Regions from separate parts of the Synechococcus elongatus PCC 6301 genome, predicted to be linked through region 1. Evidence: predicted binding sites of a transcription regulator. Region 1 holds the regulator's gene; each other region holds the start of a gene.

Region 1 (10,579 bases):
TCCAGTCGGAAATTGAGCAGGCACGACAGCGGGTTGCCAAGGTGGTGCGGCGTCTGCAGCAGGGACCGAAAGCGACAAAAGCAGAACGAGCACGGCAGGCCAGTGAAACCCTCAAGTCGCTGTCACAACCAGCCGTGACGGTCGTTGCCCCACCGCCTGGTTTCCAGCCGCAGTTGGGCGATCGCCTGCGGATTCCGCGCTTGGGTAAGGTCGGCGAAATCCTTGCGATCGCGCCGGATCGTCAGGAGTTAACGGTGCGTTGCGGCATCCTCAAGCTGACGGTCAGCTACGGCGATGTGGAGTCATTGCAGGGCGAAAAGGTAGAACTGCCCCCGCCCCCGCCTAAGTCAACAACTCCGCCGCCCCCGCCCAAAGATGCGCCGGCGATTCGCACCGATCGCAATACCTTCGATGTACGCGGCAGTCGTGTTTCGGAAGCCGAAGTGGTGCTGGAAGATGCGCTGCGTCAAGCGATTGGACCGATCTGGATCATCCATGGCCATGGCACTGGCAAACTGCGGCAAGGCGTGCAGCAGTTCCTACGCGAGCATCCACTTGTCGCGAAGTTTGAAGCTGCCGATCAAGCTGACGGGGGCAACGGCGTTACTATCGCCTATCCCAAGACCTAAGCCTCAATCAGATTCGATCGCCAAATCCCGATCGGCGATCGGGGTGTAGTCGAGGTTGTGGCTGCCCGTGTAGATCTGAGTGGGGCGGAAGATCCGATTTTCGTTCAGCTGCTCTTTCCAGTGGGCGAGCCAGCCCGCAACCCGCGCGATCGCAAACACCGGTGTGAATAGATCGCTAGGAATACCGAGCTTGCGATAGACCAAGCCGGAGTAGAAATCGACGTTGGGGTAAATGCCCTTGTGGCTGAGTCGCTCGGCTGCTGCCTTTTCGACTGCGACCGCGATTTCGTAGTAGGGATCATGGCCGAAGATATCGAACAGTTGCTCGGCCAGATTTTGCAGAATGACTGCCCGCGGATCCTTGACTTTGTAGACACGGTGCCCAAAGCCCATAATGCGCGTTTTGGTGGCAATGCAGTGGTCGAGGTAGGGCTCAACATTCTCGACGGAACCGATCGCCTCCAGCATGTCCAGCACTTCTTCATTGGCGCCGCCATGGAGGGGGCCAGCCAAGGTGCCAACGGCAGAAGCAACGACAGCGTAGGGATCGGTCAGGGTCGAAGCTGTGACCATCGCCGAGAAGGTCGAGGCGTTGATCGTATGTTCGGCGTGCAGGGTGAGGCAAATATCAAAAATCCGAGCTGCGACTGGATCGGGCTCGCGCTCCGTCAGCATGTAGAGAAAGTTGGCGGCGTAGTCCAGTTCATCGCGGGGCTGAATTGGGTCGTTACCCTTGCGGATCAGCTGGAAGGCAGCCACCATCGTCGGAATTTTGGCTAGCAAACGCACAACGGCCGCCCGAATGTATTCGGGATCATCCAAGGCGCGCCGCGAATAGAACAACCCGAGGGCTGCGGCGCTCGCCTGCAGGGCATCCATAGGATGGCCGCTATCGGGGAAGCATTTCATCATGTCCCGGATGCGGAACTTGATGCGGCGGTGGTAGCGAATTTCGTGCTCGAACTCGGTCAATTCCTGCTGAGTTGGTAGATGGCCCCAAATCAACAGGTAGGCGGTTTCCAGAAAACTGCTCTGTTGCGCCAGTTGCTCGATGCTGATGCCGCGATACTCTAGGACGCCGCGCTGGCCATCGACAAAGCTAATGCTCGAGAGTGTGGCGGGCACGCCTTCTAGGCCAGGCCGAAACTCGCTGACGGCAGTCATAGCAATCCTGGGCTTCCCCATGCAGTCTTTCTTCCGAATACCCTATCAGTCTGGCTGGTGCATCTTCGTCGCAACAGGCACGAAACCTGATGGTGGGTCTGCCGCGCGTCTTTCGCCAATTTGATCAGGTGCCCCTAAAGGAGAAGGCGCGGGGGGGTTAGCCAGAAGAGGGATCCGGCTCCGATCGCAGGGCGATCGCCTGGGAATTGCAGACCGATCAGACCGGCTTTCTTGAGAACGAGCTTGTCCTGGGCAGATCCCCAGACCAGCTGTTCCGCCCAGACCCCTAGATCGGGTTCATGGCCCACGATCGCCCAGCGCTGATCAGCCGAGATGGCGGGCGGTAAGCGCCGGAGCCAAGCGGTCAGACTGCCTTCGGGCGCTAATTCTGGGGCGATCGCGATTTGGGAAGCCAGCCCCTCTTGTTGAAGGATGACGGCGGTTTGGTGGGCGCGGACTAGGGGACTGGTTTGCAGAACATCGAAATGCAGACCGAGAGACAGCAGTCGCTGGGCAACTCGTTGACTGCGGCGTTCTCCCGTGGCTGTCAGGGGGCGCCGGTCATCATCCGCGTAGGTGCCCCGTTCGGCGGCGATGCCATGGCGGATCAGATAGAGTTCCATCGCCTAGCTCCGCAACAGCAGTTCGATTGAGAGTCGCTGCAGGTCAGTGCTGTCTTCGGGAGGGGTAGGACTGGCGATCGCGATCGCCTGCACGTGCTCCAACAGGGGTTGCAAGGGCAGGGCAATCAGCTGCAAGACAGGCCAGCGTTGCGTCAGCGGTAGGGCACTGGCCTGCCAGTCAAGGTAGAGGACACCTTGATTGGGTTGGGGTAGTTGGCGCTGGGCTTGGCGGAAGTCAGGATTTGTCGTCAGGGAATCGCGGCCTTCGAGTGCTGTCGCAAGGCGATCGAGGGAGGTGGCAAACACTTCAAAATCACCATCGCGACCATGGCCACCCCGTACTGTGGCTTGAATCTGGAGATTGCGGCGTTTGCTGCCGGTGCGCAGTTGCGTCCAAGCCGTGATCTCGTGGCCATCGAGGTCGATGTTGGTCGGCGTGTAGCCGCGATCGCTGGCGATCGCATCCAACTGTTCGATGCCGTTGCTAGCGGCAGTCTGACGGCGATCGACCGCAAAAATCCAGTCATCGCCGCTCTGTCCAAGGGCATAGTCGCCGTCGATCCAGTCGATGATCTCCGTCTGCAGATTCAACCCGAGCTGTTGCTGAACTGTGGCGAGCAGTTGTTGCTGAAGTTCCTGCCAAGCGGGATAGTCGCCAAATCGTTGTTGCAGCTCCTGCCAGACCCCTGCGAGGTTCTGGGAGCCAAGAGCGAAGCGGCTGTCTGCGGGTAAATAGCGCAGGGCCGCCGAAGGGCGATCGCTTTTCGTAAAGGTGCTACTGGGCAGCGGTTCCTTGGCGATCAAAGCGGTGTCAGCCAGGATGCCAGCCTTATTCAGTGCCAGCGACAGCGTCAGACCCTGGAATTGGTTGCGGCGATCGCTCTCCTCGCTCTTGCGGCTGAGTCCCTTTTCATTCAGCCAGTCGCCGAGGTTATCGAGATCGGCATAGAGCAGACCCAAGCGGCGTGGTTGCAGACTCTGGAGCGCACGTTGGTAGGACTCGGACTGCTGCAGGTTCAAATCTGGAACTTGGGCGTTGTTGATCGCCTCGCGCAGCACCTTGGGATCATTGGCGGCCAGCAGGAAGCGATCGCCAAAGACGGCAGTTGCCAAGGGCTTGACCCGTCGCCCGACCAAAGCGGAGTCGCCGTAGATCAGCTTGACGCCCTTGTAGGTTTCAAAAACGAGCTGCGTGCCAGTAGCGGCACGATCTTGCCAGAAGCGTTGTAGGGCCTGCCGCGCCAGTTCACCGTCTGCGGTCGAGAAGGCGACCAGATAGCCGGGTTGACGGCCATTGCTGCTGTCGCGATCGCGATCGAGGCTGGTGACAGCAAAGGTGACTTCGTCGCCCAACCAAGGAGCAATATCGTTAGCAAAATCGACCTTAAAGCCCGTCAGCAAAGCCTCTTGAAGCTGTTGCCATTCCTGATCGACCTGCGATCGCTGGCGCGTCGGTGTCACCACCTGACTCAGGGCCTGCAAGCGTTGCGGTGCCACTAGCAGCGAGGTCATCAACGGCGCTTGCTTCGGGACGAACACGGCTGCGGCCGGTTCGCTGATGCGGCTGCCATTGAGTAGACGCAGAGGACTCCCATTCCACAGCCAAACAAAGAGCCCTAGCCCACTGACCAGCAGGCTAAGAGCAACGGCTGTGAGCGCCAAGTAGAAGGTACGCAGCTTCATAGGGTCGGCGGCGGCAGGTCGCCCTCAATTATTTCAGACGGACTCCGGCTTCTCGGTAAACTACGACGAGTGCTAGCGCTTCGTTACCGAACGTCAATCGCCGCTGGTCAGGCGATCGCGCTGGCTTTTGTCCCCCTTTTGGATCGCTCCTGAGCAAGCCATGGCTGACTTCACTGAAATCGATCCCCAGACCTTTGCGGAGCGTCAGGCTGCTCAACCCGCGCCGGACTGGCAACTGATTGATGTGCGTGAGCCGGCAGAAGTGGAGTTGGCATCGCTGCCAGGATTCCGCGTCTATTCCCTCAGCCGCTCAGCAGAATGGGTCGATCGCATTGGCCAAGAACTCGATCGCAGCAAGGAAACGATCGTGCTCTGCCACCACGGCATGCGATCGGCGCAGATGTGTCAGTGGTTGCTAACCCAAGGCTTTGAGCATGTCGTTAACCTACGGGGAGGCATTGATGCCTACAGTCGACTAGTCGATGCGCAGGTACCGCTCTACTAAATGGGTAACTGATTAGCGTTTTATAACCTCGTCTGCGTTCTTCTGCAATCGCTCTTCATGCTTGTGTCTCGGCTTACGGCCCGCCAACAAACGATTCTCAGTGCCACGGTGCGCCACTATGTGCGGACGGCGGAGCCGGTCGGGTCTAAGGCATTAGCGGAACAGTACGGTCTCAGCGTCAGTGCGGCGACGATTCGTAATGCTATGGGGGTGTTGGAGCGCGCAGGCTTGCTCTATCAACCCCACACCTCGGCGGGTCGGGTTCCCTCTGAGGGCGGCTATCGCCTCTACGTCGATCAGCTAATGGAGCCCGATCGCGCTCTGCAACGTCAGACGGAGCAACAACTCAGTCAACAACTGCCCGATCGCCGTCAGAGCCTCGAAGCGCTGCTACGCGGGGCTGCCCAAATTCTGGCGAGCCTCAGCGGCTATCTCAGCCTAATCACCTTTCCACTGGGCTTGGAATTCCAAGTGCGGCATCTGCAATTGGTGGCGATCGCGCCGCATCAGGTGTTGCTGATTGTTGTCAATGACAGCTACGAAACCCAGTCGGCATTGCTGACCCTGCCAGAACTGGATCGGGATCTGGAGGCCGATCAACTCGATCGCCAATTGCTATTGCTCAGCAATTTTCTCAATCAAGAACTGCAAGGGCGATCGCTGCAGGCTTTAGCGAATCTGGATTGGCCTGTTTTGGGATCGGAGCTGCAAAGTCTGGCGGGAATTCTGCAGCAGGGCTTGCAAGATCTGGAAAAGCGCTGGCAACCAACCCCAGCGACCTCCCTGCTGGTCTGTGGCCTAGCGGACTTGTTGCGCCAGCCAGAATTCAACGAGCTGCAACAGGTACAGGCGCTGTTGGAGTTGCTGGAAGGTGAACAGACGCAGTTGCTGCCCTTGATGCTGGCGGATCCTGCGGCTGATCAGGTGCGGGTGCGGATTGGCTCCGAGCTGCCTCTAGCACCGATTCGCAGCTGTAGCTTGGTGTCGGCCTTCTACTGTCGGGAGCAGCAGCCAGTCGGCAGTGTCAGTTTGATCGGCCCGACCCGCATGCTCTACGAAAATGCAGTAGCAGCGGTGGAAGCCACCGCCAGCTACCTGAGTGAGGCGATCGCCTCCTAGGCTGCGAGAGACTACTGCAATTTTTCCGCGAGTGGATCGCAAAAGCGCTCAATCCCCAGCGATCGCACCCAAAGGGCAACGGGGAGACGCAATAGCTCTGGGCAACCGCTCTCTTCTGAGGCAGCAAGCAAGGGGCGCAGATCGTGATCACTCAGAGGTTGCTGCGTGGCAATCCTTGTACAAAGCTGGGCGCGATAGCGTTTGGCTAGACCCTCCAACCAGCGATCGCTCGTGTTGGGCTCCAATCCGGCCTGCAAGGCGAGGTTAATTGCGGCATCCTCGATCGCCCCATCACAGTCGGCAATTTCCTGCAGGGCGCGCACAGCGGCAGGCCAATCGGCGAGCTGAGATTGGAGGTCTGTAATCGCTTGCAGATCGAGAATCAGCATGGCAACGCCTCTAACTGCTCCGATTCTGGCAGCTCTGCCTAGCCCGCGGAAACCGAGCTGATAAGGTGTAAGGGATATTGAGATCTTGGCCCCCGCGCCGAGCGTCGCCGCGCACTAGGATTGCATGACGTATGACCGCAGCAACGATCGCCCCCATCAGTTACGAAGTCAAAGATTTGAGCCTTGCTCCGTTGGGTAAGCAACGGATTGAATGGGCGGCTCGGGAAATGCCCGTCATCCGCCTGATCCGCGATCGCTTCGCGGCTGAAAAGCCTTTGGCTGGCATTCGGCTGGTCGCCTGCTGCCACGTCACCACGGAAACCGCCAACTTGGCGATCGCCCTCAAGGCTGGTGGTGCTGATGCAATCTTGATCGCCAGCAACCCGCTCTCCACTCAAGATGATGTGGCGGCGGGCTTGGTGGCGGACTACGGTATTCCCCTCTTCGCAATCAAAGGGGAAGACAACGAGACTTACCACCGCCACGTGCAAATCGCCCTCGATCACAAGCCCCAGGTGATCATCGACGATGGCTGTGATGTGGTGGCGACCCTCGTCCAAGAGCGGCCGCAGCAACTGCCGGACGTGATTGGTACCACAGAAGAAACGACGACGGGAATTGTGCGCCTGCGTGCCATGCTGCGCGATGGCGTGCTGACCTTCCCGGCCATGAACGTCAATGATGCCGAAACCAAGCATTTCTTTGACAACCGCTACGGCACTGGTCAATCGACCCTCGACGGCATCATTCGCGCTACCAACATCTTGCTGGCGGGCAAAACGATCGTGGTGGCAGGCTACGGCTGGTGCGGCAAAGGCACAGCCATGCGGGCTGCCGGCATGGGGGCCAATGTGATCGTCACCGAAATCGATCCGGTCAAAGCGATCGAAGCGGTGATGGATGGATTCCGTGTGCTGCCGATGGCCGAAGCAGCACCCCTGGGCGATCTGTTTGTGACCGTTACCGGCAACAAACATGTGATCCGCACCGAGCATTTCGCTGCCATGAAAGACGGCGCGATCGTCTGCAACAGCGGTCACTTTGACATCGAAATCGATATCGCTGGTCTGAAAACCCTGTCCAGTGAAGTGCGCACCGTGCGTCCGTTCACCGAGGAATATCGCCTTGCCTCGGGCAAGTCGGTGATCGTCTTGGGCGAAGGCCGCTTGGTCAACCTAGCTGCTGCTGAAGGCCACCCCAGCGCAGTCATGGACATGAGCTTTGCCAACCAAGCGCTGGCCGTTGAGCATTTGGTGACCAACCGCGGTCGGTTGGAGCCGGGCATTCATTCGATTCCAGAAGACCTCGATCGCCAGATCGCCACCCTGAAACTGCAGGCGATGGGCATCGTTATCGATAGCCTCACGGAGGATCAAACGGCTTACATCAACTCCTGGACCTCGGGCACCTAGACTGAGTGCGGCGTCTGTTTAAGCCTTTGGCCATCTAATCGGGGGAAACATCGTGGATCGCTGGATCGATATGACGATGGACAGATTGGGGTATTGGGGCATCGGTCTGCTGATGTTTCTCGAAAACCTCTTTCCCCCGATCCCGTCGGAACTGATCATGCCTTTGGCCGGCTATTCCGCTGCTCAAGGTCAATTGGCTTTATTCCCTGCGATCGTGGCCGGTGTCGTCGGCACAATGGTGGGGGCTTTGCCTTGGTATTACCTCGGCCGCTGGCTGGGTGAAGACCGGATTCTGCTCTGGCTGGAGCGCCATGGCCGCTGGCTGGGCATCCGCCCTCATGAACTACAGCGATCGCGGCGTTGGTTTAACCGTCATGGTCGCAAAGTCGTGTTCTGGGGGCGGTTGATTCCTGGCATTCGTACCTTGATCTCGCTGCCCGCTGGCTTCGAGCGGATGCGGTTGCGGGAGTTTTTGATCTATTCCACCCTCGGTACCACGATTTGGGTGCTGTTGCTGACGCTGGCCGGCTACAAACTTCGGCGTAACTTTGCCCTTGTCGAGCAGTGGTTAGCCCCGGTTTCCAAAGGAGTTGCTGCTCTGCTGTTAGTCCTTCTGCTGGTCTGGTTAAGTCGCCGTTGGTGGCTGGCCCGGCAACGGGACACTGCGGAGGCACGGCGCGATCGCTAAAGTCTTGAAACGAATGGGCACGTTTCGCCCTGAGTCGGCGTCAAGATCACGGTTGTACTGCCGCAGGAATTGAACTGGTGTTGAGTCAACAACGGCCTTGGCATTGGTTGGCCCTGACGACCGCCGCCTTGCTAGTCTTGCCCGGCCCTGCCGTAACGGAACCATCGCCCCAACGATTGATCACTGTGACTGGACAAGGCCGCGAGTCCGTGACTGCCAAGCTGTTGGAAGTCAATCTCGGGGTGGAAGTCCAAGCTGCAACAGCCGAAGCGGCACAAGCAGAGGTTTCCCGCCGTGCCGATAGCTTGGTCAAGCTGTTGCGCGATCGCCGCGTCGAACAGTTGACCACCACGGGAATTACGCTTAGCCCCCGCTACCGCTATCGCGACAATCAACAAATCCCCGATGGGTTTACGGCAACCTACAGCCTGCAATTTCGTAGCCCCAGTAATGCTGCTGGTTCGGTGATTGATGCGGCGGTTAAGTCTGGGAGCACTCGTATCGACAGTATTCGCTTTGTTGCTACAGACCCTGAACTCGAGACGGCTCAAGCGACGGCCTTACGCGAGGCGGCGGCTGATGCTCGCCAGAAAGCCGATATCGTTTTGCGATCGCTAGGGTTGTCCGCCCAGGAGATCCAAACGATTCAAGTCAATAGTGCTGCAGCGCCTGGACCTGTGCCCCAGATGCGCACTGCGGTGGCCGATAGTGCCGCCAATGTGCCGATCGTTGGGGGTGAGCAGGATGTAACGGCCTCTGTCACCCTGCAAATCCGCTACTAGACTGCCTGCAGCGCCTGCCGTGGACCGTCTGCAACCCGCTGACTCTGGCTGGAGGAAGTCGATCGATCGCACGGCCCAGAAACGGGGGCTTTAGGCTGGAGAAAGGCCGCTTGGCTGCTCCTGTTCTTCCGCTCAAAGATTGCTATGGGCATCAGCCCTCCTTTCTCTGCCGTTGTTCTTGTTCTCCTCGCCCTAGCGATCGGAGCATTGCCCCGTCAAAAACCACTGACCTTGAGGGGTGTGGTGCAGCTAGACCCCCAAGCGATGCCCTGGCAACAGTCCCTGCTGGCACTGTTGCGGGGAAGTTTGGTCTTTGCGATCGCTGCTGGGTTAGATCTCGCGCGATCGCCCCTCTACCTGCTGGCGCTGCTAGCCCTGAGTGTTGGTGGCTACCTCAGTCAACGCCAACCGCTGCTCACCGCGATCGCGGTGGCTTTCTTTTGGGCTGATTGGCCAACCGCTACGATCGCCCTACTGCTGGGGATAGTCAGTGTGATCGTGGTGCAAAACAGCCGCTGGAGCTGGGCACTGGCGATCGCAGCCTTTCCGGTAGTGACGGCGTTGATGCATGGCCAAGATGGGGTACGGGTCGCGCTGACGGTGTTGTTGGCGCTCTGGTTGGTCATGGTCAGCACCCCTCTCTCCCCAGGCTTAGACACAGCCTTTTCGCGACCCGAGCGCGGCATCCGGGATTTGACCAGCTTGGTGGGAACCCAAGCTCCCATCGGGCACCGTGCCCACAACCTCGTGCAGTTGCATCAACAGAGTGGCGCGACGCCTCCAGCCTGGGTCTTGCAGCCCGGCGATGACCCTGAGTGGCTGTTGCAGGTGGCAGATGTGACCCCCGAGGAACCGCTGGCAGTGCTGTCATCACCTGTGGGCGGTAGCATTCAGGCCGAGGACTGTCAGATTGTGCGCGATCTGGTGGAGTTGCGTCAGGCTATCTACGTGGTTCTGGCCGACTACCAGCGTCAGCCCGTGGGCAGTGGCGTGGCGATTATCCTGCAGCGATCGCCCTTGGCGCGCTATGCCGGCTGGGTGATGTTGCGATCGCAGACCGTCGATATCTGGGGGCTTCCGGGCGATCGCCAAAATCTCCATCGCAGTTCTCGGCCCCGCGATCACTATCGTTGGGAGAACCAAACTGTCAGCTTGATGCCGAACTCGACCGGTGATTTGCCCCGCACCGTGCTCGATCGCCTTATGGCACGGCTGGAACCGCTACAGCGATCGCTGAGCCCCAATGAAGAATTAATGCTGGAGTGGGCGGATGATGGTGAGCAGGCTTGGCTGCTCCAACTGTTCGTCACGGTCTGTTCGTAATCCTGCTCAACTTGGCTTGTTATGACGGCATCTCCTCCTGAAATCAATCGCTTTCGCTTTGATAAAAAGCTCTGGGACAGCTTTATCCAGATTGCTCAGCCCTACTTCTATCCGCTGGAGAAAAATAGTCTCTGGGCATTTTCTGGGCTGCTGATCGCCCTGCTGATGGACGTGGTCAGCCTGACCTTCTTTGCCTTAGTGGGGGTCACCAAGCTGGGGGCAGCCGTTTTACCGGCTCAATTCGTTGATCTGGTGGCCAAGG
Region 2 (10,579 bases), 1.3 Mb from region 1:
AGCCCGAGAGGCGACAAGGTCAACCGCCAGATCTGCCAAGAGGAGGTGACGCAGAGCCCGGACCGCATAGATCATGCCCGAGGCTCCGCTGACCCCTAGCACGAGGGGAAGGGAATCGGTCGAACTCACAGCATCTCCAAGGGTTCGCGATCGGAGGTTTCCGACTGCGCTTCCGGCAAGGGCAGCACCCCAAGGTCAATTTGCTGGCGGTAGTAATCGACGTTGCGAATTTCCACCTCAACGCGATCGCCCAAACCAAACTGACGACGATTCTTGCGGCCAATCAACCGCTGCTGGCGCGATCGGTATTCGTACCAGTCGTCCTTGGGCGAGCTGACGTGAACCAGTCCCTCAACCTGCAAGGCTTCGATCTGAACAAAGAAGCCGTAGGATTGAACGCCCCGAATCACCCCAGCGAAAGTCTGACCAATGCAGGCCTTGGCGGCGGCCGCCTTCTGGAGCCCTTGGTAGTCTGCACTGGCTTCGGTAGCCCGTTTTTCGGCTTCGCTGAGCTGCTGCGCTAGGAGTTTCAGATCCGTTTCGAGTTCTGTCTGCACCTCCGGTGGCAGCACGCTCCAGTTGATCTGGCCGTGGCTGCTGCTGTGACGAATGTTGACGCCCTCTTTGCTGCGGCTAGAGCGGCGATCGCGACCCTGTTGGAATAGTGCCAAGATCACCCGCTGCAACCAGAGGTCGGCATAGCGCTGGCTTGGGGCAACAAAATGGCCATAGGTTTCTAGGCCGAGGCTGAAGTGGGGCACGGCCAGAGTACTGTAGAAGCTCGGCTTAAAGGTTTGCAGCAGCAGATGGTCAAGCAAGCTGGCCAGCTCGGAAGTCTGGGTCGCATCACTCAACTGCTGCAGCGCCAAGCGATTCAGTTCGGTCTCATTCTCATCAACTTCGATCGCCAGGCCCAAACCCGCTGCCAGCCGCTGGGCATCTTGAATGCTGCCGAGGTCGGGCGATCGCTGCCCAACGTAGAGCACTGGCAGCTCCAAGGCTTGCAGATGTTCCGTGACCAGACGATTGGCCTGAATCAGAATTTCTTGGACTGCTCCAGCGATCGCGGGCGATCGCGAGATAACGCCCAACGCCCCCTCGTCATTGCCGATCGCCGGCGTCACCGTCAGTTCAAAACCGCCCCGTTCCCGCCGTTGGGTTCGCCACAGATCAGCGATCGTCTGCAGCTCTTTAAGGGCTTTGATTCCTTCACCCTTTGCTTTGCTGTCAGCCAGTAAATCTGTTGCCTCAGCCGGAGACAGCACCTGATCGAGCTGCACCAAACTGGGTTGCAGTTCATAGTCCTGAACAGCTCCCGTCGCATCGACGCGGATCAGCAAGGAGACGGCGCGCCGATCCTCGCCCACAGCAAAGCGACCCACCCCTTGAGTCAGCACGGGCGGCAGGAAGGGCAAGGCCGTCTCGCCCAAACGCAGATCAATCCCGTGCCGCTGGGCTTCAAGATCCAAATCAGACTGCAGCGGCAGATAAGGAGCCACCTCAACGGTGTGAACCATCACTTGCCATCCACCAGATTCTCCCGGCTGCAGGCTCAGGGCAACGTCGAGCGGGCGGGAATCATCCGCTGCGATCGCCACCGTAAATACAGACCGCAAATCCAAGCGACCTTGAATGGCATTGGCATCCGCCGTTTGAGCCAAATCCGTCAGCGCTGCGATCGCCGCTTCACTCCAGTCGGCCGGCAGGTTGTGCTTACAACGAATTAGGTCGACTGGTGAAGCAGACTCGGGGTCACTGCCCAAAATCTGGGTTACTTTACCGACGGGGGGCAGTTGCGCCAAGGGATAGCGCTGAACCGCCACACTCGCCAGGTGATCACGATTGGCGGCTAAATCAAGGCCGTTACTCTCTAAATCAAGTTCACAGAGTAGGCGATCGTCGAGCGGGACGGCTCGGAAGCCCTCGCCTTCAGCTTTTTCAGTAATTCGTGCCAAGACGCTGCTGTTTGCCCGTTCCAGAATCAGCTTGACTTCCCCTTCCGGACTGCGACGGCGACTGCCCTCACGCAGCACGTTCACCAAAACGCGATCGCCATTCCAGGCATGATTGAGCTGATGCTCGCGGATGTAAATATCCTCCGCATCTTCAGCGTCTTGAATAGCAAAGCAAAAGCCTTTGCTCGAGCAACGCAACCGCGCCTCTACCCACTCGTTTTCTTCGTTGCGCCGGTATTTGCCTCGGTCTTTGGTCAACAGCCCTAAACGCTCCAAAGCGTCCAAAGCGTCCAAGATAATCTGCAATTTGCGGCTCTTGTCCTCGTCCTCACAGCCCAGTTTTTTTTCCAGCTGTTTTGGGGCAACAAACTTTCCTTCACTGAACTGAGTCAGAAGCGTGGCAATCGAGAAGTTCATCGAGTCGGGGATAGAGGTGGAGTTGAGGGGCGGCAATGGCCTGAAGCGGAGGGCCGATCGCGAAAGCGACAGTGACGACAGTTGGACAATACTGTCAGCTCAGACGAGGCTGCACCTGTGCCAATCCTTCGGGGCTGCCAATCTAAGGCAACGAGAATAGCCAGCCGGAGTAGACAGGTGAACCCTTGCGCGATTTGCTGACTCTCCTTGGGCTCAAGGGCGAAATCTTAAGCGATCGCTCTTAAAGACGGTGCAGACCAGCATCACGCAACAACGGCGTTTGTCTATTCTACGGTGCCCCTGCGATCGAGGCCGGTCTAGTTCGGCATCCGGCCGCTCTGGATGAAGCAAATCCGCTGGCCGACATTCGTGGCGTGGTCGGCCATCCGTTCAATGTGGCGGATCACCAGTACCAGCAAAACTGTTGCTTCTAGGTTGAATTGCGCCTGGGAATCGTGGACGAGGCGATCGTAGAGCGCGTCAAAATCTGCATCGACGGCATCATCTTTGTCTTTAATGGCTCGCCCCAGTTCCGCATCGATATTGGCGATCGCCGCCAGGCTCATGGCCAGCATCGAGCGCGATCGCTCCAGCATTAGCCCCACAGGCTCAATGATCGGATGGGGGGCTAGAGCAAACAGCCGAATCGCAATTTCGCCCAAGTTTTCGGCGTAGTCACCAATCCGCTCGAGGTCTCGCACGATCTGCATGAACGCACTCAAAATGCGCAGATCACGGCTAACGGGCGACTGGAGCGCCACCAGACTCAGACAGTCCTGCTCAATCTTGCGGTAGAGGGCATCGATCACCTGATCTTGCTGGTCGATCTGATCCGGTGCCGACAAATCCCGCTCGACCAGGGCTTGCCGAGCCAGCCAGCAAGAGTTTTCGACCAGTGCTCCCATGCGGAGGATGTCCTGTTGAACATCCTTCACCTGCTTCATGAAGCGAGTACGGGTCGATGGCAAGCCCTCGAAGGTGCTGTGGAACATGGGGTCGAGCAAGGTAGGGGATGAACCTCGAGTTGTTAAATGATGTGAAAAGCGCTGGTTTGACTCTTTTCGATCACGGAAAGTAATTAGCAATCTAGCGCTGAAATCGAGAGAGAGCCTGTAATGACTGATACTCAAGTCTTTGTCGCCCTACTCCTTGCCCTCGTGCCAGCTGTTTTGGCGTACCGTCTGGGCACCGAACTCTATCGCTAAAGCTATCGCTAGTCTGTCTGCGTTCACTACAATCACGACTGACTCTCTGGGAACCTCGGCGACCAGAGAGTTTTTGATTTAGGGCGCTAAAAAGCTTGGCACTCACTACTGAAACCCGCTAGAGTTTGGCCTACAAACGTCCAACCCTTCGATCGCATGGCTGCTGTTCCCAGAGTTCGCTCCACTTCCCATCGCGATCGCCCGCCTGTTGCGGTGGCCAAAACGTCGACCGCTGCAGCGGCTCCCTGCCTATGGCTTGAACCCACCCTCAAGCTGACCCTCTTGCTCGCTGTAGCCACATTGCTCAGTACATCGGGTCTGCGCCTGCTACAGTCTGCTTCGACTCGGCTTGAACGGTTACAAGAACTGGATGCAGAACTGCAACTGACGGAAAGACGGGTGCAGATCTTAAAAAACGATTTTGCGCGAGTCTTCTCGACCGCTGAAGCCCGAACCGTGATGCAAGAGCAGGGCAACTGGATTCAGCCGGGTCAGAAACGAATTGTGTGGCAGGAGTCCAGCCCCGAAACCAGTCGTTAGGATGGCGCATAGACCCCCTCTCTGCGTCCTGTTCCATGACTGCGATCGCTCTGCCTCTCGATGATTTAAGCCCCGAGAGTTACGTTGTTTTGGGCTTGGCAACTTGCTTCCTCAAGCAACCGGAGGGGATGCAAGAGCTGACAATTATTGAGCCAATCCCGGCGGCCGCGTTGGGTGCTTTGTTTGCGGGTGTGCCGACGGCCTATCAAACCGCGATCGCCACCACCCTCGCGGATTGGCTAGATCTGACGGATTGGCAACGGCCTAGGGATTGGCCGGAAACCGCGCAGCTCTGCTCCGACTTTCACGAACGCCTTTTGGCCGCGGCCAGAACGTATCGCCGCGACCCACAAACCCGTGAACGCTTGCCTTTGGGCGATCGCTACAGCGATTTCCAATATTCACTGGAACGCAAGCGCATCTTGAATGCAGCGCCGGTGGTGCGTCCTGAAGACAACGTCAAGCAGCACGCCTACACGCATCAAGTCCTATAACACCGCTTTCAGCCTGAGGAGGGGCGATCGCGGCATCTACTGAGATTTTGTCTGAGCGATCGCCTTTGATTGGATCGACTCAAGATTGATCCAACAAGTTTGGATAAACTTTGGGTCAGCAGCGAATCAGGTCTAAGTCATTGCGTGATCAGACCTTAACCTGAGTTCTAGCGATGATTCGCAGACTCAGTGAGTACCCAGTCCGGTCGCAGCACTTGGGCACCCCGCAAGTAGGGATGCTCGATCGGCGGCTGATCTTCGGGGCAGTTGAAATGCAGGAGCAGACGAATACAGCGCTCGAGACTGCCCTCCACATACATTTGCTGCACATCTAGCAGCGGCACATTCTGCCAGCCAGCCCGCTGACGAGCAACAGCAGCCGGAAACATGGCATCGAGGTCGCGAGTGACTGAGAAAGTCAGGCTGACAATATCGTCGGGGTTGAGAGGATTGCGGCGCTCCAGCTCGTCTAAAAGCTCACTGACTGCTTCGCGCATGGCTTCCGCCGTGTTTTCACGAACGGTGGTTGCACCTCGAATCGCTTTGACCCGCCACGACACGGCCTATCCTCCTGGGCAATCATCCCTCCAGAGTATCCCGTGATTCAGTCCAGACCTCAAGGACGGTAGAGCCAGAGCGGTTGGCCAGCGGCCGTCAGTTCAAATTCCAGCCAGTCAAGGCCAGCACCAACCTGCCCCAGCGGTAGCAACCGGCGAGTGAGAGGTTTCGGTTCTTCGATCGGAGCGAGGGTTGCTTTTTCAGGATCGAGTCCCACCAATTCCGCCGCCCAACGCCGAGCATCTTCTTCAGTGCCAAGGCGATCGATCAAGCCTAAACTCAGCGCTTGCTCACCGGTAAAAATTCGGCCATCGGCAAAGCTTTTGACGGTTTCTACGGTCAATTGCCGCGCATCAGCCACGGTTTGAACAAACTGCTGGTAGCTGATGTCGATCAAGTTTTGCAGAATCTCCTTTTCGTTGTCAGTTAGCTCGCGATCGAAGGAGAGGATGTCCTTATAGGGGCCAGACTTGATCACCTTGAAGGAGACGCCAACCCGATCGAGCAGGCGCTCAAGGTTGTTACCGCGCAAAATTACACCAATGCTGCCCGTGATCGTGCCGGGGTTGCTGACGATTTTGTCGGCTCCCATGCCGATGTAGACTCCGCCGGATGCCGAAATATTGCCAAAGCTAGCGATAACTTTGGTCTGATGCTGGCTGCGCAGTCGTTTTAGGGCTTCGTAGATTTCCTGGGAGTCACCGACGGTGCCGCCTGGGCTGTCAATCCGCAGCAGCAGTGCCGGATAGCCCCGTTCCGCCACAGTCTTCAGCGATCGCAACAACCGTTGACGGGTCCCACCGGCGATCGCTCCCGACACTTCGATGCGAGCAATTTGCTTGCGGGCACGACGCGGGAATGGCCAAACCATAGGGAACCCAAGAATGCTGAATTCTTCTGATTGTAGAAAATCCCCGCTAGGAGGGGAGCCGAAACCGGCGATCGCGGCCTTGTTAGAATGAGCGCCGACCTTTCCGCCATTGCTATGCCTGCTGCTGGGCCGCCTGCGCTTGCCAAAACTCCGCTTCTGCTGGCGCCCTTTTTCCTTTGGGGAACGGCCATGGTAGCCATGAAAGGTACGACCGACCACACCACTCCCCTCTTTTTGGCCACCGTGCGACTGTTGCCGGCTGGCATCCTGGTCCTGCTGGCTGCGGCTTGGTTGGGACGGCCCCAACCCCAGGGTTGGCGGGCTTGGGCCTGGATTGGGCTCTTTGGCCTGGTGGATGGCACCCTTTTTCAAGGATTTTTGGCTGAGGGGCTAACCCGCACCGGAGCAGGCATTGGTTCCGTCATGATCGATTCGCAGCCGCTGATCGTGGCGCTGCTGGCCTACTGGCTGTTCGGCGAGCGGATTGGCCTTTGGGGCTGGCTGGGGCTAGCGATCGGTATTGTCGGCATCAGCCTATTGGGGTTGCCTGAGACGTGGTTATTAGCCCTGGGCGATCGCCTCTTACAGGGGCTGCATATTCCCGTCCAGTTGGTTGGCCCCGCGATCGCAGAACTCTGGCCCACCGATCAAAGCTGGCTGAGCGCCCTCTTCAACAACGGTCGCTGGCTGATGTTGCTGGCAGCGCTTTCCATGGCTGTCGGCACCATCCTCAGTCGCTATGTCTCGCGCTGGGCCGACCCAATCGCGGCAACCGGCTGGCACATGATCGCTGGGGCTATTCCTTTGGTCTTGGGCAGCTGGAGCCTCGAAAGCCAACAGTGGCAGCAACTCGGCCTCAGTGACTGGCTGGCCTTGAGCTACGCCACCCTCTTCGGCAGTGCGATCGCCTACGGGCTATTTTTTTACTTTGCCGCCAGCGGCAGCTTGACAAGCCTGAGTGCGCTGACCTTTTTGACGCCGGTCTTTGCACTGTTATTTGGCAATCTCTTCTTGGGTGAAAAGCTGGGCATGATCCAATGGGTCGGGGTCAGCCTTAGCCTGGTCAGTATTTTGCTGATCAGTCAGCGGGATTGGTTGACAGCCCGAGGCTGGAAAACCCGACTCCAGCCCGCTGTTATCGATCCGGCTCTACCTGAAGTCCCCGATCGCTCAGCCCAGTAGCAGCATCCCCAGCTTTTCCTAACCGCGATCGCGCCAGCATCCCTCGGAGGCGTCTCTATGACTGCCCACCGTTTTCTGTTTGTATCAACACCCCGTCGGCCCCTTGGGGTCGGGGCGAGGGGGCGGTGTTGAACTGACCCTGCCCAATTTAGCCAAGGCTCTGACCCCAGCGAGGGGCACCAAGTCAGCGTGCTCGCGCCGGCTGGATCGGTGCTGCCCGATTTGCCGCTGGAAACGGTGCCTGGGACTTGGCAAAGCACGGCTCAAAGTCACGGGCGCGCCACTCCTGCTGAGATTCCTGCTGAGAGTGTTTTAGCCCGGCTCTGGGATCGAGCTCACCAGCAGCAAACCGACTTTGACCTGATCCTCAACTTCGCCTACGACTGGCTACCGCTATATCTGACGCCGTTTTTCAAGATGCCTGTCGCCCATTTGATCAGCATGGGATCCCTATCTGAGGTGATGGATCAGGCGATCGCCACAAGCCTCGATCGCTATCCCGGCAGCATCGCTGTCCACAGTCTGGCTCAGGCAGCAACCTTTCCCTTTGGCGATCGCTGCCTTTGTATCGGCAATGCCCTTGACCTAGCAGCCTATGGGTTTAACCCAGAGCCAGAGCCGGTCTTGGGCTGGGTAGGACGGATTGCACCAGAAAAGGGCCTAGAAGATGCCATTCAAGCCGCTCAACAGGCTGGCCTCCCGTTGCGGGTCTGGGGTGCCCTGACTGAACCCGACTATTGGCAACGACTCCAACAGCAGTTTGGCGATCGGGCCGTCAGCTATCAGGGCTTCGTCAGTACCGATGAGTTGCAACGTGGCTTGGGCCGCTGCCAAGGCCTGTTAATGACCCCAAAATGGGTGGAAGCCTTTGGCAACGTCGCCATTGAAGCCCTCGCCTGTGGCGTACCAGTGATAGCCTATGCCCGCGGCGGACCCTTGGAAATTATTGAGCAGGGCAAGAGTGGCTGGCTGGTAGAACCCGATCAACAGGCTGCTCTCGTCAACGCAATTGGGCAACTGTCTAGCCTCGATCGCGCTTACTGTCGAGCCCAAGCCGAAGCACGGTTTTCCTTGGCTGCGATGGGTCAACGTCTAGAAGCGTGGCTACTCCCCCTCTTGTCCCGAGCCCGAGGCTTCTAGTTGCGATCGCATTTCGGCATCGGGCAGTAGCGCCAGCAATTGCCCAGCCGTGACGGGGACTTCAATCACTTCGCTGAGGGCAGCCGCCAAGGCAACGCATTCAACCTCAATTTGGCGATCGGTCAATTCAGCTTGCCCTTCAAAAACCTTCCGCAGCAGGGCACTCCGATCAGCATCGGTACTGGGGAGGGCAGCAATCAGAGCATCGGTCAGCTCACTCAAGGTCTTGCGGGATTCCCGCGCCTGATCCGCCAAGAGGGTCCGCAGGTAACGCCCAAACCAAGGCACCAAATACTCGCGGGACTCATCTCCCTGCACATGCTCAAGGCTAGCTTCAAGGCGATCAAGCGCTCCCCGAATGGAGCTGATCAGCTCATGGGGTGGAACAGACCGCTGCTCGAGTTCTGGCTGGGTAAAGGTTTCATCCCCACTCAGAGTAGCGTCTAGCTGCTCTAGAGAGAGTTCAGCCAGCCGCGCTAGCCTTCGCATTAGGCCCCAACGAATTTCCCAAGGATCAATTTCCCCCGATTCATATTTGTTGATCAGGGTAGGCGAGACACCTAGTAACCGCGATAGCTTACGCTTCGAGAGGTTCTCAGGAGCAGGCAGCATATCTGCGAAAGGGCGCAGCGAGCGGCCTGCTAGGTTAGCGCGGATTTGTTGAACGAGGCGAGCAAGTCGCAAAGCTCGCTGCTGACTATCAATCTCGAAATTGCTCGAAGGCATCAACAACCGGCCAGGAAGAGTTTACAACCGTTCAATAATAATTCTCTCTAGGCAAGTTGGACAGTATTTAGGGCTAAAAAAGTACTAGATAGGGAAATCATCTTTTGTTTAGAAAGAGTGGCTTTTAAAATTTCCCAGCTTTGAGAATGATACGACACCAGGCACACCAGAGACCCTGCATTTAAACTCTGGGATCACTCGGTTGAAATCCTAGAGATAGGAGCCCAACTAAGGACTCCAGAACTCATAGTTGTCTCTTTAGTGCTGATTTAGGGTGAAGCGATTACAAAATTGACCAACTTGCCTGGAACAACGATCACTTTGCGGATTGTTTGACCGTCCAGCCAGCGTTGGGCAATCTCAGAATTCTTTGCCAACTGTTGGAGCTGATCGCGGTCGGCAGAGGCAGGTACGGTGATTGTGCCCCGCGTTTTACCCATAATTTGAATCACCAAAGGAATTTCATCGACGATGAGTGCCGATTCATCCAAGACGGGCCAGCCTTCAAGGTGCACCGATCGCTCGCCACCCAGCTGCTGCCAAAGTTCCTCGGCAATGTGAGGGGCAAAGGGTGCCAGCAGTAGTACTAATGTCTGCACGCCTTTCAGATAGGCCGGACTCCCAGGCATGGGTGCATCGTTAAGTGCATTGGTCAGCTTCATCAGCTCCGCAATCGCCGTATTGAGCTGATAATCTTCTTCCAGATCCTCAGTGAACGCTTGGATCGCCGTATGCACAGCGCGGCGCAGATCCTTTTCGGCCTTATCGTCTGCTGCGGTCGTTGCTTCGACTTGGCTGGCTGTTTGCACCAGACGCCAAACCCGGTTTAAGAAGCGGAATTGACCTTCAACATCGGCATCATCCCACTCCAAATCCTTCTCGGGCGGCGCTTTGAAGAGGATGAACATTCGCGCCGTATCGGCGCCATAGCGATCGAGGACTCGGGCTGGATCGACGCCGTTGTACTTCGACTTCGACATTTTCTCGAAGAAAACTTCGAGGCGATCGCCTGTATCAGGATCGACCGGCTGACTGGGATCGCTAATGCGATCGCTGGGCACGTACTTACCGGTCTTGGGATTTTTGTAGGTCAACCCCTGCACCATCCCTTGGGTCAGCAGCCGCTTAAATGGCTCATCGAAGCTGAGGAGGCCGCGATCGCGCAGCACTTTAGTGAAGAAGCGCGAGTAGAGCAGGTGCAGAATTGCATGCTCAATGCCGCCAACGTACTGATCCACCGGCAACCAGTCGTTGACCTTGTCCTTGGTGAAGGCAATTTCTGGATTGCTGGCGTCGCTGTAGCGAAGGTAGTACCAAGACGAACACATGAAGGTGTCCATCGTGTCGGTTTCGCGCCGCGCTGGTTTGCCACAACTTGGGCAAGTGGTCGTCACCCAATCTTCCAGTTGCGCTAGTGGCGAAGGGCCACGCCCGCTAAACTGCACCGAGTCAGGGAGCTGCACCGGCAGATCGGCTGCTGCCACAGGGCCG
Region 3 (10,579 bases), 920 kb from region 1:
GACTGGCGGCAATCGTGCGGTGTGTGGCGGAGGCACAGCAACGGAAAGCCCCAGTCCAGCGGTTTGCGGATGCGATCGCGGGTCGCTTCGTCTACGGCGTTTGTGCGATCGCGGCGCTGACCTTTGGCTTTTGGGCAACGCTGGGCAGCCGCTGGTGGCCGCAGGTTCTGCAGCAGCCTTTACCGGGTCTGCTAATCCACGCGCCCCATCACGGCATGGAAATGGCGCACCCCCACAGTCATTCACCGCTGCTGCTGGCGCTGACCTTGGCGATTAGTGTGTTGGTCGTAGCTTGTCCTTGTGCCCTAGGTTTAGCCACGCCGACGGCCATCCTCGTCGCAACAGGACTTGCCGCTGAACAGGGCATCTTGGTGCGCGGTGGTGATGTGCTAGAACAGTTGGCGCGAATTAAGCACTTTGTCTTCGATAAAACTGGAACCCTGACCCAAGGTCAATTTGAGCTGATCGAGATTCAACCCCTAGCGGATGTGGATCCCGATCGCCTCCTGCAATGGGCCGCTGCCTTAGAAGCTGATAGTCGACATCCTCTGGCGACCGCCCTACAAACAGCAGCTCAGGCAGCGAATCTGGCACCGATCGCAGCCAGCGATCGCCAGCAAGTGCCGGGTTTGGGCGTCAGCGGGACTTGTGACGGGCGATCACTGCGTCTGGGCAATCCCACTTGGGTACAAGTCGCTACAGCCAAGTTACCGACTGGTTCTGCTGCTGCAACATCAATCTGGCTGGCTGATGATCAGCAACTCCTGGCCTGCTTCTGGCTGCAAGATCAACCGCGCCCCGAAGCGGCAGAAGTTGTCCAAGCCCTGCGATCGCGGGGGGCAACCGTGCAAATCCTTAGTGGCGATCGCCAAACAACAGCCGTGGCCCTCGCTCAGCAGCTTGGACTTGAATCGGAGACTGTAGTTGCAGAAGTGCTGCCCGAAGATAAAGCGGCGGCGATTGCTGCTCTCCAATCACAAGGCGATGCTGTGGCCATGATCGGTGATGGCATTAATGACGCACCCGCCCTTGCGACTGCCGCAGTCGGGATCAGTCTGGCCGCCGGCAGCGACATTGCCCAAGACAGTGCGGGCTTACTGCTCAGCCGCGATCGCCTTGATAGCGTTCTGGTGGCTTGGAATTTGAGCCAAATGGGACTGCGGACGATTCGCCAAAACCTAACTTGGGCGCTGGGCTACAACGTGGTGATGTTGCCTTTGGCAGCGGGTGCCTTCTTGCCGGCCTACGGTCTAGCACTGACCCCCGCGATCGCCGGGGCTTGTATGGCTGTCAGTTCCCTCGCCGTTGTTAGTAATTCGCTATTGCTGCGCTACTGGTTCCGGCGATCGCTCAACCATTCAGTTTCTGTCTGAATCCTCCAGAACGTTTCCGGCCCTGACTTCCCCCTCACCAGAGGTCAACACCAGCTAGTTTTACCCGCTGCGATCGCTTCTCCACCGATGAGTCCTACCCGAAATCTTGTTGCGGGGGGCTGGGGGAGTCGAGTCCCCCAGTGCGTGGGTGTGGGGGTGCGCAATCACCCCCACGGACAGAGGCTTTTGACCCCAAACCAATCCATACCAAGCCGAATCTTCCCAACTGGCTTGCTGATTGCTAAATGACTGTTGTTCCAGACTGCGATCGCTCCATAAGGAAAACCGCTAGCTCTCTGGGAACCAGCGGTTTTAGACGCAGTAAGGAGGTATTGCTCGCCTAGCTTAGGAGCCCAGCGATCGCAGCCTCTGCAAACTTAAGAAGGCATTCAGGATCAAACGCTGACTAGACCACCCGCAGCCTGCAAGCGTGCCCGTGCCCGACGGTAGGCTTGCGTTGCTTGGAACTTGCCTTGGCGATCGTCTTCTTTGACGCCTTTCAAGCGTTCATCAGCCTGACTAAAGGCGGCACGGGCTTCTTCGAGGTCGATCTTGTCGCCCCGTTCAGCAGCGTTGACCAACACCGTAACTTCGTTGTTTTCAACTTCAGCGAAGCCGCCTAAAACAGCGATCGCCAGCCACTCTTTGTCAGCTCGCACCCGCAACACACCGGTGTCCAAGGCAGAGAGCAAAGGGGCGTGACCCGGCAAGATACCGAGTTGACCGGTGGTGCTAGGCAGAATGACTTCTTGGGCAGGCGCGTCCCAAACCGTTCGGTCGGGAGCAATGACGCGGACAGTCAGGCTCATGGTCGCGGAGATTTAGGGACAAAAACAGGAGGCGGGGCTGCGATCGCAACCCCACCAAAGTCAGCCAAACCTAGGATTCAGCTTTCAGCTTGGCGCCTTTTTCGATGGCTTCTTGGATATCGCCCACCAAGTAGAAGGCTTGCTCCGGCAGGTCATCCAACTCGCCGTTGAGGATGCGGTTGAAGCCACTGATCGTGTCTTCCAGCTTCACGTACTTACCAGGCGAACCGGTAAACACTTCAGCCACGAAGAAGGGTTGCGACAGGAACTTCTCGATCTTACGAGCCCGTGCCACGGTCTGACGGTCTTCTTCCGACAGCTCATCCAAGCCCAAGATCGCGATGATGTCTTGCAGCTCTTTGTAGCGTTGCAGGGTCGACTGCACCGCACGCGCCGTCCGGTAGTGCTCTTCACCCACGATCGAGGGTTGCAGCATCGTCGAGGTCGAATCCAACGGGTCAACCGCCGGATAGATCCCTTTCGAAGCCAGACCCCGAGACAACACAGTGGTTGCGTCCAAGTGGGCAAAGGTGGTAGCTGGTGCCGGGTCAGTCAAGTCGTCCGCAGGAACGTAGACCGCTTGGATCGAGGTGATGGAACCTTCAAGGGTTGAGGTGATCCGCTCTTGCAGCTGACCAACGTCGGTGCCCAAGGTCGGTTGATAGCCCACCGCAGAAGGCATCCGCCCTAGTAGTGCCGACACTTCCGAACCGGCTTGCACGAAGCGGAAGATGTTGTCGATGAACAGCAACACGTCTTGCTTGTTGACGTCGCGGAAGTGCTCCGCCATGGTCAACGCCGACAGACCGACACGCATCCGTGCCCCGGGCGGCTCGTTCATCTGACCATAGACCAAGGCCACTTTCGAGTTGGCGATATTTTTCTCGTCGATAACGCCCGACTCTTTGAACTCTTGGTAGAGGTCATTGCCTTCGCGGGTGCGTTCACCCACGCCGCCGAACACCGACACACCGCCGTGTTCTTTCGCAATGTTGTTGATCAGCTCTTGGATCAAGACGGTTTTGCCAACACCGGCACCGCCGAACAGGCCGATTTTGCCGCCCTGACGATAGGGAGCCAGCAAGTCGATGACCTTAATGCCGGTTTCAAAAACTTTGGGCTTGGTCTCCAAGTCCGTCAGTTTCGGAGCATCGCGGTGAATCGGCGAGGTTGTCGCAGCGTTGACCGGGCCCAGTTCGTCCACCGGTTCGCCGAGGACGTTGAAGATACGGCCGAGGGTGGCTTCACCGACCGGCACGCTGATCGGAGCGCCAGTGTCGATGACTTCCAAACCACGAACCAACCCGTCAGTCGTGCTCATCGAAACGGCACGAACCTTGCGATCGCCCAGAAGCTGTTGCACTTCACAGGTCACCGACAGGTCTTGACCGGCTTCGTTTTTGCCCTTGATGACAAGCGCGTTGTAGATCTGCGGCAATTTGCCCGCAGGGAACTCTACGTCGACGACAGGGCCGATGACCTGCCGGATGTAGCCAATATTTGTCTTCTCAGTAGTGGTGACCATGCTTGCGCGTTTCCAGATGAGTGCTTCGCGAGCGCGACAACTGTCAGGAGGGCGATTTTGCCACAGTCCAGCGTATCACCGAAGGCTGCACCTTCCCGCAGCAAGATTCCCATTCCTGCGATCGCCGAGTTCGGGAACCCGTACTGAGGTCGCGTTGCCCTCCGAGAAGGCGGCCCGTACATTAGCACTCAGGTACTGGGAGTGCTAATCCATGCGGATCATCCCGGTTGCCCTCTCCCCGTGACGACGTTTACTCAAAACTATGGCAGCTGTATCTCTGAGTGTTTCGACCGTGACGCCCCTGGGCGATCGCGTTTTTGTGAAAGTCGCTGAAGCCGAAGAAAAAACTGCTGGCGGCATCATCCTGCCCGATAACGCTAAAGAGAAGCCCCAAGTCGGCGAAATCGTGGCAGTTGGCCCTGGCAAACGCAACGACGACGGCAGCCGCCAAGCGCCTGAAGTCAAAATCGGCGACAAAGTTCTCTACTCCAAGTACGCCGGTACTGACATCAAACTCGGCAACGACGACTACGTGTTGCTGTCCGAGAAAGACATCTTGGCCGTTGTTGCCTAGGCTTTCTTCCTTTCACTGCCCTTCAGGACATTCCTTAAGAGATCACCATGGCTAAACGGATCATTTACAACGAAAACGCCCGTCGCGCCCTTGAAAAAGGCATCGACATTCTGGCGGAAGCCGTTGCAGTCACCCTCGGCCCCAAAGGTCGCAACGTTGTTCTTGAGAAAAAGTTCGGCGCACCGCAAATCATCAATGACGGTGTGACGATCGCCAAAGAAATCGAACTGGAAGACCACATCGAAAACACCGGTGTGGCGCTGATTCGTCAAGCCGCTTCCAAAACCAACGACGCAGCCGGTGACGGCACCACCACCGCAACCGTCTTGGCGCACGCTGTGGTCAAAGAAGGTCTGCGTAACGTGGCTGCTGGCGCTAACGCCATTTTGCTGAAGCGCGGGATCGACAAAGCCACCAACTTCTTGGTTGAGCAAATCAAGTCCCACGCTCGTCCGGTCGAAGACTCCAAGTCGATCGCCCAAGTCGGTGCAATCTCGGCTGGCAACGACTTTGAAGTCGGCCAAATGATCGCCGATGCTATGGACAAAGTCGGCAAAGAAGGCGTCATCTCGCTGGAAGAAGGCAAATCGATGACCACCGAACTGGAGGTCACCGAAGGGATGCGTTTCGACAAGGGCTACATCTCGCCCTACTTTGCCACCGACACCGAGCGGATGGAAGCCGTCTTTGACGAGCCCTTCATCTTGATCACCGACAAGAAAATCGGTTTGGTTCAAGACTTGGTGCCCGTGCTGGAGCAAGTGGCTCGCGCTGGCCGTCCGCTGGTGATCATCGCCGAGGACATCGAGAAAGAAGCCCTCGCCACCTTGGTCGTCAACCGTCTGCGTGGCGTGCTCAACGTTGCTGCAGTCAAAGCGCCTGGTTTCGGCGATCGCCGCAAAGCCATGCTGGAAGACATTGCTGTCCTGACTGGTGGTCAACTGATCACTGAAGACGCAGGTCTGAAGCTGGATACCACCAAGCTTGATCAGCTGGGTAAAGCCCGCCGGATCACGATCACCAAAGACAACACCACGATCGTGGCTGAAGGCAACGAAGCGGCTGTGAAGGCCCGCGTTGACCAAATCCGTCGCCAAATCGAAGAAACTGAGTCGTCCTACGACAAAGAGAAGCTGCAAGAGCGCTTGGCTAAGCTCTCCGGTGGCGTTGCAGTCGTCAAAGTTGGCGCGGCAACCGAAACTGAAATGAAAGACCGCAAACTGCGTCTGGAAGATGCGATCAACGCCACCAAAGCGGCGGTTGAAGAAGGCATCGTCCCTGGTGGCGGCACCACCTTGGCGCACCTCGCTCCTCAGCTGGAAGAGTGGGCAACCGCTAACCTCAGCGGTGAAGAGCTGACCGGCGCTCAAATCGTGGCTCGTGCCTTGACGGCTCCGCTGAAGCGGATTGCTGAAAACGCTGGCCTCAACGGTGCTGTGATCTCCGAGCGCGTCAAAGAACTGCCCTTCGACGAAGGCTACGACGCCTCCAACAACCAGTTCGTGAATATGTTCACGGCTGGCATCGTTGACCCGGCCAAAGTGACTCGTAGTGCCCTGCAAAACGCAGCTTCGATCGCAGCCATGGTGCTGACGACCGAGTGCATTGTGGTCGACAAACCGGAACCGAAAGAAAAAGCCCCGGCTGGTGCTGGCGGCGGCATGGGCGACTTCGACTACTAAGTTCCCCAGTTTTAAGACGGGCGGAGGTTTTCCTCCGCTCGCGATCGCTCCTCAGAGTTCGCTCTGGGGAGTTTTTTGTGGTTTTACAGAAGCGATCGCAGCAGATTGGCAACCTGTTCAGCGCTGTCAGCGACGTGGAGTTTGCCTGCGGCAGCCGCCATCTTCGGCAAGGGATTGGCGATCGCAGCGCCCAGTCGCGCCCGTAACAAATCCAAGATCTGCTGCTGAAGCTGCTCTACCGTCAGTTCTGATTGCGGGGCTAGGATCGCGGCCCCAGCCTTGGCAAAAATGCGGGCGTTAAAGGTCTGGTGATCTTCTGCGGCAAAGGGATAGGGAATCAGCAAGCTAGGCAATCCGGCCGCTGCCAATTCCGCCAAACTGCCAGCACCGGCGCGACTGATCGAAAAGTCGGCTCGATTCAAAAGCGGCGCAACGTTGTCGACAAACGACAGCTCGATGTACTGCGGATGTTGGAGCTGGCCGCGATCGGGATCTTGCTGGCCGGTCAGATGCACGATCCACAGGCCTGCTGCCAACCAAGCAGGAGCAGCAGCTCGCACTAACCGATTGATGGCGACTGCGCCTTGGCTGCCACCCATCACTAGCAAGACTGGCACATTCTCAGGAATTGGCAGACCATGCTGGCTGGGCTGATAAAACTGCGATCGCAACGGGGTGCCGACTACTTGCAGCGGCCGACCCGGTAGATACTCGCCAGCCTCGGCAAAGCCAAGGGCAACACGTCGACAAAACCGGCTAAGTAAGCGTGTTGTTTTGCCCGGCAGTGCGTTTGATTCATGCAGAACGACGGGAATTCCCAGACTCCAAGCGGCCGCGATCGCAGGACCCGCAATATAGCCGCCCGTCGTGAAGACTGCTTCGATTTGCTGTCGCTTCAACAGGCGTCGCACCTTAAAAATTGCGCCAATCAAGCGCAGCGCTGTCAACGGTCGCAGAAGCCAAGATCCCTGAAAGCCGCCGACGCGGATTGTATGGAGTGGATAGCGATCGCCCACCAATTGCGTCTCGAGGCGATCGGGCACGCCCAGCCAATCGATCTTCGCTTCAGGCAGTGCTTCAGCAACCGCTAGAGCCGGAAAGACATGGCCACCGGTGCCGCTAGCAGCAAAGAGGAGGCGCGGTTGAGCAACAGACACACGGGGACCTGACGACACAGAATCAGCGACTAGAATACCGTCATGCCTACTGCCCTTCTTATGACTGGGGTTTCCATGCTGCGCTCCTTTCGTCCGTTTTCCTTGGCGCTCTTCGCAACCCTTCTGATTGGGGCAACTCCGACGCTGGGGCGGGCTCAAACTCCAGCCGCTGCAACAGCAGTTTTCCAAAGCTTGGCGGATGCGGCGACTCGTCAAGATCCCAAAGCGATCGCCAATCTCTACTCTCCCAGCTTCCAGCCACCGGATGGTCTCGATCGCATGGGTTATGACTCTGCGATGCAGCGCTTTTGGAAGCAGTTTCCGGGGGCTCGCTACACGGTTCAAGTCCTGAATAGTCAGCCCAGCAGCAACGGTCTCCAGGTGGAAACCCTGACCAAGATTGAAGGCCAGCGGAAACAGGGCGATCGCACCTTCAAGTTAGCCTCAGAAATTAAGAGTCGCTGGCTGCTGCAAAATGGACGCCTCCAGCGCGAAGAAATTTTGAGTGAACGCAGCCGTCTGACCAGTGGCAGTAAACCACCGGAACTGACGGTCAATGCTCCAGCCACCGTGCTGACGGGCGAAAACTTCTCGTTTGATGCCTACGTTGATGGGGCGCTCAACGATGATCTGTTGGTCGGCGGTGTGACCGATGACCCAGTGGATCTGCAGCGCTTACTCAAACCCACAGCTTTCCGGCTGCAAGCGTTGACGGCTGGCGGCGTCTACAAACAAGCACGGGCTCCGCAGCGTCCTGGCAACTTTTGGATTTCAGCTTTGGTCGTCCGTCGGGATGGCCTGACGGTTGTCAGTGAGCGCCTGCGCGTCGTCGATCGTACCCGCCCTAACCGCTAGCGATCGCAGCAAATTTGTCGAGGCATTTGACAAAAGCCGTAACTCCTACTAGATTAGTAAATCGACGCGGGTTTGTAGCTCAGTGGATTAGAGCATTTGACTACGGATCAAAGGGTCGGGGGTTCGAATCCCTCCAAACCCGTCGCACAAAAGCCTGTCTAAGCATTGTCTTGGACAGGCTTTTTGCTTGAGCAGACTGACTGATTGCTGGCTGTCACTCCCACTCGGGCTAGGCCGAATGTGAGATCATGAAGCTGTCTTTGCAGCGGTGGCCGATCTGATTCTCTGCCGACGCTTCTTTTTTGGCAGCTTGCCCAACGCCTGCGAAGTTTTCCGCGACTTGAGAGCCGACGCTTGAATTCTTCTGCGCCTTTGCCGGAAACGGCTTTTTTGCGCCCGGATGGGAGTAACCGCGAGGCGATCGCGGCTGTAGCTCAGTTGGCGCTTGAGCAGTTACTCAATCTCGGTAGCCAGGCGGATCAGCGATCGCCCGTCCCCACTTGGCAAGGAAGCGAGCGACACGTCGGAATTCCGGCGCAGTCTGTGCCCTTGCCGGACCTACTGCAGCAACTGGAGCCGCTGCTGGCGCAAGCGATGAATCCAGCCAATCCGGGCTATCTCGGCCACATGGATCCGGTGGCGAGCACTGCGTCAGTCATTGGTGATGCGATCGCAGCACTTCTCAACAACAATTTGCTCAGCGTCGAGATGTCGCCCAGCTTCTCGCGCTTGGAAACGGCTGTCCTGCGAGAGTTAGCGCAACGGTTTGGGCTGGGGGACGAGGCTGGAGGATTGCTGCTGAGCGGCGGCAGTCTCGCCAATCTTCAAGCGATCGCCCTGGCACGCAATTGGGCCTTGCAGGTACAGGAAACTGGCCTGGCCGGACTAACTCAGAGACCAATTCTGTTTGCCTCTGAAGCTGCCCATACTTCGATTCAGAAAGCGGCGATGCTGCTGGGGCTAGGGAGCCAAGCCGTGATTCCAATCGCAACCGATCGCCGAGGTCGGATGCAAGTTGCCGCCCTCACAGAAGCGATCGCCTCGGCCCGCCGCCAAGGTCAGCGTCCATTTTGTTTGGTCGCAACTGCAGGCACCACCGTCACTGGCAGCATTGATCCACTCCCAGAACTGAGCGCGATCGCCCGTACTGAAGGGCTGTGGTTCCACGTTGATGCCTCCTATGGCGGAGCTGTGATCTTTTCGCCGCGCTATGCCCATAAGCTCCAGGGCATTGAGCAGGCTAATTCCGTTACCTTCAATCCGCAGAAGTGGCTCTGTGTTGCTAAAACGAGCGCTTCGTTACTGCTGCGCGACTGGTCGTTACTGACCGAGCACTTCCGCATTGCTGCGCCCTATATGGGTGAAGCTGACGACCTGATCAACCTTGGTGAAGTCTCTGTCCAAGGCACTCGACCGGCAGACATTCTCAAGCTCTGGTTGACGCTCCAACACTTCGGCGATCGCGGTTGTGCTGCGCTGGTGGAACATGGCCTACGACTGTGCCGCTGCTTTGTTGCAGAATTGCGCCAACGCCCCCAGATTCAAGTGGCGACCCCGCCCGATTTGAATATCCTCTGTTTCCGTTTGGCGAGCGATCGCCTGACTGCGGAGCTGCAGCAATTTCTCCTCGATCGGTACTTCTTCTTGTCACTGCCAAGATTCCGCGATCGCCTCTGGCTGAAGGCGGTGCTGGTCAACCCGTTTACGACGCCCGAACACATCCGCCAACTCTTTGGAGCGATCGATGCTTTTTGTCGCGATCGCCAGATCCAGCCGGATCCCCAAAGTCAAGACAACGAGATCACTTACTCACAGTCGTTATGAGTATGATATAAATGTTTACAGAGGTACTCAGCGATGCGAGTGCCCGTTGATATTTACCCGGAGCCGTGAGACTCATGACCGAAGGAGCCCTGCGCGTCGGCCAATTGGCCCCCGATTTTGAAGCGACTGCAGTCGTTGATCAGGAATTCCAGACGATCAAGCTATCCAATTACCGGGGCAAATACGTCGTTCTGTTCTTCTATCCCCTCGACTTCACCTTTGTTTGCCCGACCGAAATTACTGCTTTTAGCGATCGCTATGCAGACTTTTCAGCCCTGAACACCGAAATCTTGGGTGTCTCGGTCGATAGCCAATTCAGCCACTTGGCTTGGATTCAAACCAGCCGTAAAGAAGGTGGTTTGGGTGACTTGGCTTACCCGCTGGTTGCTGACCTCAAGAAAGAAATCAGCACTGCCTACAACGTGCTTGATCCGGCTGAAGGCATTGCCCTGCGCGGTCTGTTCATCATCGACAAAGAAGGTGTGATCCAGCACGCCACCATCAACAACCTGGCGTTTGGCCGCAGCGTTGATGAAACCCTGCGGGTGCTGCAAGCCATTCAGTACGTCCAAAGTCACCCCGATGAAGTTTGCCCCGCCAATTGGCAACCGGGTGCAGCGACGATGAACCCCGACCCTGTTAAGTCGAAAGAGTTCTTCGCTGCAGTCTAGGCGCTGTAATCGACGTTCTTTACTTCAATCTCTGAACTAAGGCAAGTGTATGGAGCTCAAGTGACTTGGGCTCCTTTTCTGTTAGATGGAAAGACCGATACTGGCTGTG

The links. Region 1 encodes HrcA, which represses chaperone genes, less so after heat shock. Its sites were predicted from a motif close to TTAGCACTCNNNNNNNNNGAGTGCTAA; they were not measured.
Positions count from the first base shown of each region.
Region 2: a site for HrcA is predicted at 2,570-2,596, ahead of SYC_RS11570 (ribonuclease R family protein). Genes of this name have one in related genera too.
Region 3: a site for HrcA is predicted at 3,889-3,915, ahead of groES (co-chaperone GroES). Genes of this name have one in related genera too.

Region 1 covers NC_006576.1:1,008,717-1,019,295, reverse strand. Annotated here, with positions in the region: gene SYC_RS04820 (endonuclease MutS2) at 1-629, shown strand, start outside; gene SYC_RS04815 (citrate synthase) at 633-1,793, opposite strand; gene sixA (phosphohistidine phosphatase SixA) at 1,928-2,416, opposite strand; gene SYC_RS04805 (DUF3352 domain-containing protein) at 2,420-4,099, opposite strand; gene SYC_RS04800 (rhodanese-like domain-containing protein) at 4,260-4,604, shown strand; gene hrcA (heat-inducible transcriptional repressor HrcA) at 4,662-5,723, shown strand; gene SYC_RS04790 (hypothetical protein) at 5,735-6,112, opposite strand; gene ahcY (adenosylhomocysteinase) at 6,244-7,524, shown strand; gene SYC_RS04780 (DedA family protein) at 7,595-8,212, shown strand; gene SYC_RS04775 (SIMPL domain-containing protein) at 8,290-8,994, shown strand; gene SYC_RS04770 (hypothetical protein) at 9,139-10,317, shown strand; gene SYC_RS04765 (ABC transporter ATP-binding protein/permease) at 10,339-10,579, shown strand, end outside.
Region 2 covers NC_006576.1:2,320,220-2,330,798, reverse strand. Annotated here, with positions in the region: gene SYC_RS11575 (flavin prenyltransferase UbiX) at 1-75, opposite strand, end outside; gene SYC_RS11570 (ribonuclease R family protein) at 126-2,372, opposite strand; gene phoU (phosphate signaling complex protein PhoU) at 2,690-3,364, opposite strand; gene psaM (photosystem I reaction center subunit XII) at 3,488-3,577, shown strand; gene SYC_RS11550 (hypothetical protein) at 3,734-4,117, shown strand; gene SYC_RS11545 (hypothetical protein) at 4,153-4,611, shown strand; gene aroH (chorismate mutase) at 4,779-5,171, opposite strand; gene sppA (signal peptide peptidase SppA) at 5,228-6,040, opposite strand; gene SYC_RS11530 (DMT family transporter) at 6,155-7,222, shown strand; gene SYC_RS11525 (glycosyltransferase family 4 protein) at 7,412-8,362, shown strand; gene SYC_RS11520 (helix-turn-helix domain-containing protein) at 8,327-9,088, opposite strand; gene leuS (leucine--tRNA ligase) at 9,358-10,579, opposite strand, start outside.
Region 3 covers NC_006576.1:1,929,452-1,940,030, forward strand. Annotated here, with positions in the region: gene SYC_RS09485 (heavy metal translocating P-type ATPase) at 1-1,373, shown strand, start outside; gene atpC (ATP synthase F1 subunit epsilon) at 1,769-2,182, opposite strand; gene atpD (F0F1 ATP synthase subunit beta) at 2,253-3,707, opposite strand; gene groES (co-chaperone GroES) at 3,970-4,281, shown strand; gene groL (chaperonin GroEL) at 4,329-5,963, shown strand; gene murG (undecaprenyldiphospho-muramoylpentapeptide beta-N-acetylglucosaminyltransferase) at 6,047-7,120, opposite strand; gene SYC_RS09515 (hypothetical protein) at 7,196-7,975, shown strand; tRNA gene SYC_RS09520 (tRNA-Arg) at 8,044-8,117, shown strand; gene SYC_RS09525 (pyridoxal phosphate-dependent decarboxylase family protein) at 8,330-9,799, shown strand; gene SYC_RS09530 (peroxiredoxin) at 9,874-10,470, shown strand.